Regions from separate parts of the Paracoccus tegillarcae genome, predicted to be linked through region 1. Evidence: riboswitches for the same ligand, from Rfam matches in the RefSeq annotation. Region 1 holds a riboswitch; the other holds the start of a gene.
What was found. Region 1 has a riboswitch for cobalamin ahead of CUV01_RS18260 (TonB-dependent receptor plug domain-containing protein). Riboswitches for the same ligand answer to the same signal wherever they lie in the genome.

Region 1 (5,345 bases):
GCGGCGGCGCGATTTGCCCTCGACCTGATTATAGCCATCGTCGGACCAGTCGTCGGTCCCGCGATCATCCCAACCGATCATGTTGTCGGCATTGAGCAAGAATGCTGTGGCGCGCAGATGGGCGTCGTCGCCCCAACGCTTTTCAACGCCCAATTCGGCGCTCAAACTGTCCTCGCGTTCCAGCGACGCATCGCCGAAAGGACCGAACAGTTCATAGAGCGAAGGCGCACGAAAGCCGTTGCCGACCGAGGCACGAACCAGAAGGTCAGGCCGAGCGCGCCAGACACCGGACATGCGGGCAGAGGTGAAACCACCAAAGCGCGAATGATCATCACGGCGCACTGAAAGGTTTACGTCGACGTCCGGGCCAAATGGCATCGCGATTTCTGCGAATGCACCGGTCAAGGTCGCCTCGCCATTGCCCTCTGCCTTTTCCTTCTCGCGGTCGGCACCAAAGATCAGCCTGCCGCCTGCCGCACCGATATCGGTTGCGCCCTGCCAGCTTAGCTTGGTGCGGGTGCCGTCGAACGCATCGGCAACCCCGTTCGAACTGCTGATCCGGTCGCTGCGATAGCGCGTGAGCGAAAGATCGTGTTCAACCGATCCGGTGGTGAATTCGGCGAATGCGCGCAGGCCGTAGGCCTTGAGCGTGTTGAATTCGTCACCCGGCGTGCCAAAAGTATCGCCGCCAAACTCGTCGAAATTTCCGGTGCTGTCGGTCGAAAAGCCGTTCAGGCCAATGGTGGTCTGGTCGTCGATATGGCGGGCCGCATAGAAACTGAGGCGGGTGGCGTCGTATCCGTCTGTCTCGAAATTGCCGTCATTCTCGTCGCGGGCCGAGAAGCCATCGGTCTTGATCCGGCTGGCGGAAAAGGCCAGTTCGGTCGCTGCATCGCGATAGGTCAGGCCATAGCTGGCGGCCAAGGTGTCGTAGCTGCCGGCCTCGATGCCGAAGCTGTGGTGAAACCCATCCTCGGTCGGGCGCAGGCTGCGGATATCGACAATGCCCGACACGGCGCGCGATCCGTAAAGCGCTGACTGTGCACCGCGCAGCAGTTCTATCCGACCAATGCCGGTTCCGGTGAGGCCACCGAAGTCGAAAGAGGGCTGGCCGGCCGCAGGGTCACTGACGTCGATGCCGTCGATCAGCACTGGCACATATTGGCCCGGTGCGCCGCGCACAGACACCGAGGCCGTGGTGCCAAGCGGGCCCGATCGACGGACCGTCACACCCGGCATGTCCTGCAAGACAGCCGAGACCGGGCGTGCCGGCGTTTGCAGCGCGTAGCCCTCGACTACAGAAACTGAACTGCCGGAGCGGTCCAGATCGGTCGTCTCTCCGGCGGCGAGGATGGTGATCTCTGGCAGCATATAAGGCGTGCTGGCTTCCTGCGCGGCGGCGGGCAGGACGGCTGACCCAAGCGCAGTGGTGGCAATCAGCAGGTGCAATGGTCTGGTCATGTCATTCTTTCCGGTCGCCCCTGATCCGGGCGGGTTGTGTGATATCCGGGAAAGATTTCGCCGGACGGTTTGGTAACCACCACGACGGAAAAACCGTTTCGCACATGCCCCACGCATGCGGTCAGGGTGATGGCCTTGGCAGGTCTCCTGACTTCGCGGGTCACAGCTCTGGCCGGGTCTTCCCATCCGCTGTGCGGACAGTGACATTTCCGGCCTCGCTATCCGCTTACAGTTGCGGGGGCAGCCGCGGAGTTACACCGCGTTCCCTTTTCACCGGGTTTTAAGCCCGGAACCGAGGCAAGGGCGGGGTTAACGGATGGTCGGGCGTGGCGCAAGGATTATCGGGGGCGCCTTGCGTCCCGCGATGGCCGGGGGACGCCCCCCGGACCCCCGGCGGCATCGATAGGGGCAGTTTCGGCCGCTGATCCTTATAGCGACGCGATCCATTCGGGGACGGTCTGGCTGGCCGGGCCGGTGATCCGCTGGTCGAAATCGCGGGCATTGGCGCTGTCAGCGAGGTTCAGTTCAAAGCAGCGCGTGCCCATCCGCGCGGCGTGCTGGGCGAAACCTGCGGCAGGGTAGACATTGCCGGAGGTGCCGATGGCAGCGAACAGATCGGATTGTTCCAGTGCCGCCCAGATGCGTTCCATGTGATAGGGCATTTCGCCGAACCAGACGATATCGGGGCGGGTCGCGGTCTGGCCGCAGGCAGGGCAGGGATCCGCCCGGTGCATCAGCGCCGGTGCATCCCATCTGTGATCGCAAGCGGCGCAGAGGGCGCGGTTCAGTTCACCATGCATGTGGATCACGTCCGGGCTGCCACCGCGTTCGTGCAGATTGTCGACGTTCTGGGTGACGAGGGTCAGGTCGTGCATGCGGGCCAGCTGGGCCAGCGCATGATGCGCCGCGTTAGGATCGACCCTGGCCAGATTTGCCCTGCGCTGGTTATAGAAACGATGAACCAGCACCGGGTCGCGGATAAAGGCCTGCGGTGTGGCGACATCCTCGACCCGATGGTTTTCCCACAGGCCATCATCGCCGCGAAAGGTCGCAAGCCCGCTTTCAGCGGAAATTCCCGCGCCGGTCAGGACGGTAATCCGCAAGGCGGCTGGCCTAGCGGCAATACGCCTCGGCCGTGCCGGCAAAGCGCTTGTAGCGCGCCCAGAAGGCGTTGTCGGCGTTGCTTTTGGACATGCGCACTTCTTGTGCCCTGTGAGGCTCTTTGAAGAAGCTTGCGGCACGACGCTGATCCGAACGCGACAGGGTCTGGTTGGCGACCTGCTGGATGCAGCCGCAAAGCGGTGCGTTGCCGCGCGCACGGTCCGAGCGGACGCAGGCGCTGTCGATGGGGCCGGCCATGGCCAGCGGCGTGGTCAACACGACGGCTGCCGCCGCGATGATAAAGCGGTTGAACATTGGGTCTGTCTCCTCGATTCCTCGGTCCGGATGTCCCGTGGGTTTGATTGCCCATCTGATGCGACACCATTCTAGACCCCATATATAGCAAAATGGTTAAGCTGGCTCAATCAAACAGATGTGAGCAGATCAACGCGGCGCGCACCCTGGCATCGCCATATCTTGTGTCAGGCCGGTTCTGGCGCGTAACCAGCGCCGCGAATCGCTGCCTCGGCCTGAGTGGCACCTATGCCATCGACCTCGACGCTTTTCTGCTGCAGATCGACCTGCGCTGTGCCGCCGGCCTCTGCGACGGCCTCTTCGATAGCGGTCTTGCAATGACCGCAGCTCATGTCGGGGACGGTGAATTTCATCGGCTTTCCTTTGCTTGACCGCGCCCGGCAGTGGGGCCACACCGGGCGGATGGAGTGGATCGGTTTCGACGCGGACGATACGCTGTGGGAAAACGAGACGTTTTTCCGCACGACTCAGGCTGGCTTTGCCGAACTGCTGAACGGATATGCCACACCGGACCGGATCGCCGAACATCTTTACGACACCGAACGACGCAATCTTGACCTCTATGGCTATGGGATCAAGGGGTTCATGCTGTCGATGGTGCAAACCGCCCTGGATCTGACCGACCGCCAACTGCCGGGCGCTGCAATCGCGCGCATTCTCGAGATGGGACAAGAGATGCTGGCCCATCCGGTACATCTGATCGAGGGGGCCGCCGATGTGGTGACGGGCCTCACAGATCACCCTCGTATCCTGATCACCAAGGGCGACGTGCTGGATCAGGAACGCAAGATTGCGCTGTCAGGGCTGGCCCAGCATTTCGACGCAATCGAGATCGTCCAGCACAAAACGCCCGAGGCCTATGCAGCGGTCTTCGCGCGGCACGGGATTGCGGCTGATCGGTTCCTGATGGTCGGCAATTCGGTGAATTCGGATATCTTGCCGGTGCTGCAGGCGGGTGGCCACGCGGCGCTGGTGCCGCATGCCCTGACCTGGGCGCTTGAGCAAGGCGACGATCCCGATCATACGCGGTTTCACCGTTTAGAACGGATCACCGATGTGCCGGGGCTGATCGAAAGGCTGGGCTGTTGACCGACAATTCCCGAGCAGCGCTTCTGATGATACTGGGCATGGCGCTGTTTGCCGTCGAGGACCTGTTTCTGAAACTGCTATCGGCGCATCTGCCCGTGCCGCAGATGCTGGCGATGTTCGGGGCGCTTGGGGCTTTGATCTTCACCGCGCTGCTGCGGCGTCGGGGGCTGCGGTTCTGGACGCGCGCGCTGATGATGCCCGCCGTTATCCTGCGAACACTGGGCGAGTTGATAGGCGGGTTCTGCTTTGTTGCTGCACTGGCGATGACCGACCTGTCATCGACCTCGGCGATCCTGCAGACACTGCCACTGGCGCTGGTTATGGGTGGTGCGGTTTTTCTGGGCGAGCCGGTCGGCTGGCGGCGCTGGCTTTCGGTGCTGCTGGGTTTTGTCGGGGTGCTGATGATCCTGCGGCCCGGAACCGAAGCGTTCCAGCCAGCCTCGCTGCTGGCGGTGGTTGGGGTGGCCGGGCTGGCCATGCGCGACCTGATCACGCGGTTGGTGCCCGCACATGTGCCCTCGGACCAATTATCGGCGGCGGCCTATGCGATGTTTGTGCCGGGCGGCGTCTTGCTGACGCTGCTGGGCGGGCAGGGTCTGGTGATACCGGCGGCCGCTCAGACCGGACAATTGCTGGGGGCGGTGCTGATCGGTGCTGCGGGTTACGCGGCGATGCTGGCGTCGACGCGGATCGGTCAGGTCTCGGTGATCGCGCCGTTCCGCTATCTGCGGCTGGTCTTTGCGCTGATTCTGGCAGCACTGGTGCTGGGCGAGCGGCCCGATGGCTGGACTTTGGCCGGCGCCGGCGTAATCGCCGTCGCAGGCGCCTATGCGATGTGGCGAGAGGCCGTGCTGGGCCGCCGCAAGCGCAGGCCGGCCGATAGCGTGGTCAGGCCGGGGGAATGATCCAGGACAGGTGACGGGCCAGACAACATCGCGCGGTGGCAAGCGGCCACTATGACAGCGTCGCAGTAGCAGCCCGCCTGCCGGTCGTCAGATGGTCCGACCGCCATCGACCTCCAGAATCACGCCGGTGATAAAGTCGGCCTCGTCCGATGCCAGATACAGCGCCGCATTGGCGATGTCGCGTGGCTCGGACAGCCGTCCCATCGGGATCGTGGCGACGAATTTTTCACGATTTTCGGGCGTGTCAGGCACCCCCATGAATTGTTCCAGCAGCCCGGTCACGCCCATGACCGGCGCGATCCCGCAAACTCGGATCTTGTCAGGCGCCAGTTCCACCGCCAGCGAGCGCGTCATCAGGTTCACCGCCCCCTTGGACGAATTGTACCAGGTCAGACCGGGCCGGGGCCGGATGCCTGCGGTCGATCCGATATTGATCATCACGCCGCCGCCCTGTTCTCGCCAGATCGGCACGCA
Region 2 (5,345 bases), 190 kb from region 1:
TCGACGACCAGCCCCTTGGGCCAGTCGCCATGATCCTGCAAATGACGGCGCAGCAATTCCTCGGCCAGTTTCACGCCCTGCGCATGGGCATTGGGCGTCGGCACGGCACGGGGATCGGTGCTGAAGAGGTTTCGCCCCGTGGGCATGACGTCGCTGCGGCCCCGCGCGGGCGAGCCCGAGGGTCCGGGCGCGACATGCTGTCCGTCCAGCGCCATCAGCAGACCGGCGCGTTCGGCAGCACCGCAGGCGCCATTGCCAAAGACATGCAGCCCCTCGCCGAACTGGCTTTCCTTGATATCGCAGACAAAGCGGTCGATGCGGGTGATGGCCTCGGCGGCACTGGCCTGCCGGGGGATGCCCAGATCGGCCTCCAGCCCGGCGGCGCGCGCCTCGTCCCGGATCGCGCCGATCAGCCGGTCGCGGCGGGCCGGGTCCAGACCGTCGGCGGTGGAGTATTCGTCCAGCAGACGTTCCAGATGCGCCATGCCTTCGGGCACACGCCCCGCGACCATCGGCGGCGGCAAATGGCCAAGCGTGACCGCGCCCAACCGCCGCTTGGTCTGCGCGGCCTCGCCCGGATCGTTGACGATAAAGGGATAGACGACCGGCAATTTGCCCAGCAGCGCCTGCGGCCAGCACGCATCAGACAGCGCGACCGATTTGCCCGGCAGCCATTCCAGCGTGCCATGCGCCCCCATATGGATCATCGCGTGCAGGCCCTGCTGGCGCAGCCACAGGTAAAAGGCGACATAAGCGTGGCGCGGCACTCGGGTCAGATCGTGATAATCATCCGTCCGGCCTGCACGGTGACTGCGTTCAGGCTGCAGCGCCAACAGCAGCTTGCCGCGCCGGATCGCCGCAAAGCGGAACGCGCCACCCTGCAAATCCGGGTCGCTTTCCGCCGGCCCCCATGCGGTATGCAGATCGTCCCGCAATGCCTGCGGCAGGCATTGCAAGGCTGCCAGATATTCGCCCATCGGCCAGTCGATGGTCTGCTGCGCCAGTGCCTCGGCGCAGTCACCGGGGGCGACGTCATAGCCGGCACTGGCCATCATATCTGTGACCGCATCGGCGGATGCGGGCGCGTCCAGCCCCACGGCATGAGCCATCTGCCAGTCGCGACCGGGATAGGTCGACAGAATCAGCGCGATGGCGCATTCATCGCGCGGGGTTCGGGCCAGCCGATGCCAGGCAGCGACTTGCGCGACGGTGGCTTTGATACGCGCCGGATCGGCACGGTGGGCAAAGCGGCTGAATTGCAGGTCAGGATCGCGCGGCTCGGGTGCTTTGAAACTGACGACACCCCCAAAGATGCGCCCGTCGATCTCGGGCAGGACCACATGCATGGCCAGATCAGCCGGCGACAGCCCCCGTTCGGACCCCGCCCATTCGCCGCGCCTGTTGGTCGACAGCGCCACCTGAAAGACCGGGCAGCCATAGGCATCGAACGGCGTGGCACCGGTTTCGGCACGCATGGAAAATCCGGTGCAATTGACGATGGCCGCCGGCGCCACCGGCAGCGCGGTTGCCAGCCAATCGGCGAAACCCGGTGCCTTCAGCGAGGGGGCAAAGACACCGCAGGCGGCAAAGCCCGCCTCGCGCAGCGACCTGATCAGCGCATCGACCGGCCCTGTATCAGCCGCCGCCAGATAGCTGCGATAAAAGCTGACCAACGCCAGCGGGTGATCAGAGGCCGCGTCCGGCGCCGCGTCGATCACGCCCTGATCGGGATCGTAGAATCCCCAATCGGGCACCGCCTTCTTGCCCACAACGGGCCCGGCATAGATGCCCGCCGCCAGCGCCAACTGCGCCAGTGCCGCCTGCGCCGCAACCGCGCCGCCGGCATCACACAGCCGCCGCAATTGCCGCAGCACCGATGCCGGCACAGTCGAAAGCGCATCCAGCGTCGCATCATCGCGCCCATCGGCTGGCAGCACGGCAAGCGCGATCCCCTTGCGCCGCGCCAGATCCTGAACCGAGGCCAAACCGTAGGGCCAATAGGCCTGCCCGCCGATCAGGCGGATAAGGATGCCCTTGGCGCCCGCCAGCGTGTTCTCGACATAGGTATCAACCGAAACCGGATGCCGCAGTGCCACCAGATTGCAAAGCCGCAGCGAGGGCAATCCGTCTGCCCCACGACGCCAACCCGCCGCGAAAGCGCCCAGATCGCTGTCGGAAAACGACAGCACGACCAGATCGCCCGGCGTCTGGCCGGGGTCATAGGGTGTGTCGGTCTCGTCCAGACCGTGGCTTTCGCGAAAGACGACATGCATCAGGCGGGCACAGCCCCCAGCAATGCACCACGAATGGCGGTTTCGTTCACGTCGTCATGTTCCGCGATCACCACCAGTCGCGATGCGCGCGGCTGGCTGCCCCAGGCGCGGTCATATTGGTGCCGCACGCGCGCGCCCACCGCCTGCACCAGCAACCGCATGGGCTTGCCCGACACCGCGACATAACCCTTGACCCGCAGGATGTTCTGTTCGCGCGCCAGCCGTTCGATGGACGCAACCAGATCAGCCGGGTCGCCGATCTCGGGCAGGTCGATGACCACCGTCTCGAAATCCTCATGCTCGTGGTCGTCGGCGCCGTCGTGATGGCTGGGACGCGCGGCCAGATCATCCTCTGCGGCAGCGCCCACACCCAGGATAACCAGCGGATCGATGATGCCTTCGGTCACGGCAAGGATAGGCAGCGGACGCGGCGCCTCGGCCTCGATCACCGCGCGGGCCGCGTCCAGCCCCGCCCTGTCGACCAGATCGGCCTTGGTCAGCAGCACCACATCGGCGCAGGCGATCTGATCCTCGAACACCTCGGACAGGGGCGTTTCGTGATCGAGGCTGTCATCGGCCTCGCGCTGCGCCTGCACGGCGGCCTCATCCGGCGCAAAGCGACCCGCCGCCACGGCCTCGGCATCGGCCAGCGCAATCACGCCATCAACAGTAATGCGCGACCGGATCGCGGGCCAGTCAAACGCCTTGAGCAAAGGTTTCGGCAGCGCCAGTCCCGAGGTTTCTATCAAGATATGGTCGGGCTTTTGCGGCATCGCCATCAACTTTTCCAGCGTCGGGATAAAGTCATCGGCGACGGTGCAGCAAATGCAGCCGTTCGACAGTTCCAGAATATTCTCGGCCGGGCAGCTTTCATCGGCGCAGCCCTTGAGGATCTGGCCATCGACACCGACGGTGCCGAATTCATTCACCAGAATGGCCAGCCGCCTTCCCTGGGGATTGGCCATCAGATGCCGGATCAGTGTCGTCTTGCCCGAGCCCAGAAAGCCGGTGATGACGGTGACGGGGGTTTTGGTCAGATCGTTGGTCATGTTCACTCCTGCGGGGGAATACGGGCAAGGCTTTGCTTGCGGAAAATCACTGGCCGCTCGCGCCAGGGCACCAGCCCGTCAGCGGTGGCGGCATAGGCGGCGGCACCGGTCAGAATATCGGTGGCATTTTCGGGGGTCAGACGGCCATAGACATAAGTCCACTTGCCCGGCGCAGACAGCGCGACCGAACAGCCCTGCGAACAGGCCGACAGGCATTCGACCGGGCGCAGTTCCACGCCGTCGGGCAGCGCGGCGCCGGCCAGCGCGTCATGCAGCAGCGCGCCGGGGCGTGGATCATCGCCCGCAGCCGCCTCGGCGCGGCAGGTGGTACAAACATGCAAAATGGCGCGCATTGCGGCCCCTTCGTCGCTGGTGGCGTCGGGGGTGGGGCCAGTAGGACAGGATGGGGCACGCGACCAAGCATCCTGCCTGCCGGTCGCGAAACACCCCGTTCGCCCGTTAACACTCAGCGCTGGCAGGTCTCCCGGCTTGCGGATCAAACGGTCGTCCCGCCTTCCCAACCCGTCCTGTAGGGGTCAGTGGCCTGGGCGACCTCTCCGGTCACGGTCGCGGGGGCGGCTGCGTTCAGGCCATTGGCCCTTTGCATTCCCTCTTCGCCTGCCACGGATGGCAGGAACCAGCGCAGCGCCACATGATCCGGTCACCCCCCGGTTGTCAAGCGCTAGCCGCCACCTTGATCCTGCCCGGCTTTGCGACCATCGTGGGGGCTGTGTTTTCGCCCTGCCCGAGGCCCGGCCCGTGACATCCGACACCGCCACATCCGTTCCGATCGCCCTGCGCGATGCCCTTCGGCGCCACCCGCGGCTGGTGCTGGCGGTCAGCGGCGGGGTCGACAGCATGACGCTGGCGCATGCGGCGCACCATGTGTTGGGGGTGGATCGGGTGGCCGTCTGTCATGCCGTTTCGCCCGCCGTGCCCGATCTGGCGACCCGGCGCGTGCAGGACCACGCTGCCCGCAATGGCTGGCGCCTGCACCTGCTGGAAGCCGGTGAATTCGCCGATCCGAACTATCTGAAAAACCCCGTCAACCGCTGTTATTTCTGCAAGTCGAACCTTTATGACCGCATCGCGGCATCAGTGGCTGGCAGCATCGCATCCGGCGCAAACTTGGATGATCTCAACGACTTCCGCCCAGGACTTAAGGCCGCAGATGAACGTCGCATCTGCCATCCTTTCGTGGAGGCGGGGCTGCGCAAGGCTGATATCCGCGCGCTGGCCCGCGCCTTTGGCCTGGATGATATCAGCGAATTGCCCGCCCAGCCCTGCCTTGCCAGCCGGATCGAGACCGGCCTGACCGTCACCCCCGAAGATCTGGCCTTTGTCCAGCAGGTCGAGACCGCGCTGGACGCGCTGGCCCCGCGCGCGACACTGCGCTGCCGGGTCGTTGCAGGCGGCATTCGGCTGGAGCTGTCGCCCGACCTGATCGCCGATACGGGCCTGCACCAGCGGATGTCGGCAACGGCACGCGACCTATGCGACACCGCAGGGCGCGCGCTGCTGTCGGTGACGCCCTACCAACGCGGATCGGCCTTTCTGCATGGCTGAGCCGGACATCCCGCCGCAAGTCCGCTTTGACTGGCAACGTGAGGCGCGCACGGGCATCCCCGAGGCGGTGTTTTGCGACGGCAAGACCATCGAACATCTGCAAGTCATCCTGACCGAGGCGCGCGACCGTCAGGCGCGGCTGTTCATGACCCGCCTAGCCCCCGACACCCATGCGGCACTGGCCGGCACCTTCACGCTGGATTATTGCGCGCTGTCGCAGACAGCCATCTTCGGTGGCCTGCCGGACGGCCTGCCGCAACGCGACAAGGTGGCGCTGGTCTGCGCCGGCACCTCGGATCTGCCGGTGATCGAAGAGGCCCGCCGCGCCCTTGCCTTTCACGGCATCGAGGCGCCGGTCTTTGCCGATGTGGGCGTGGCTGGGCTGTGGCGGCTGATGTCGGTTGCCGAGGACCTGTCACGCTTTCCGGTGCTGATCGCCGTGGCGGGGATGGAGGGC

Region 2: another riboswitch for cobalamin. It lies ahead of CUV01_RS00720 (DUF1636 family protein); the one in region 1 lies ahead of CUV01_RS18260 (TonB-dependent receptor plug domain-containing protein).

Annotation. Positions count from the first base shown of each region.
Region 1 is NZ_CP025408.1:3,713,405-3,718,749, reverse strand. It holds gene CUV01_RS18260 (TonB-dependent receptor plug domain-containing protein) at 1-1,461, opposite strand, end outside; cobalamin riboswitch at 1,582-1,773, opposite strand; gene CUV01_RS18255 (NAD-dependent deacylase) at 1,890-2,564, opposite strand; gene CUV01_RS18250 (hypothetical protein) at 2,575-2,877, opposite strand; gene CUV01_RS18245 (heavy-metal-associated domain-containing protein) at 3,045-3,230, opposite strand; gene CUV01_RS18240 (HAD family hydrolase) at 3,208-3,966, shown strand; gene CUV01_RS18235 (DMT family transporter) at 3,963-4,871, shown strand; gene CUV01_RS18230 (SDR family oxidoreductase) at 4,959-5,345, opposite strand, start outside.
Region 2 is NZ_CP025408.1:142,038-147,382, forward strand. It holds gene cobN (cobaltochelatase subunit CobN) at 1-2,273, opposite strand, end outside; gene cobW (cobalamin biosynthesis protein CobW) at 2,273-3,322, opposite strand; gene CUV01_RS00720 (DUF1636 family protein) at 3,325-3,675, opposite strand; cobalamin riboswitch at 3,780-3,979, opposite strand; gene larE (ATP-dependent sacrificial sulfur transferase LarE) at 4,082-4,888, shown strand; gene larB (nickel pincer cofactor biosynthesis protein LarB) at 4,881-5,345, shown strand, end outside.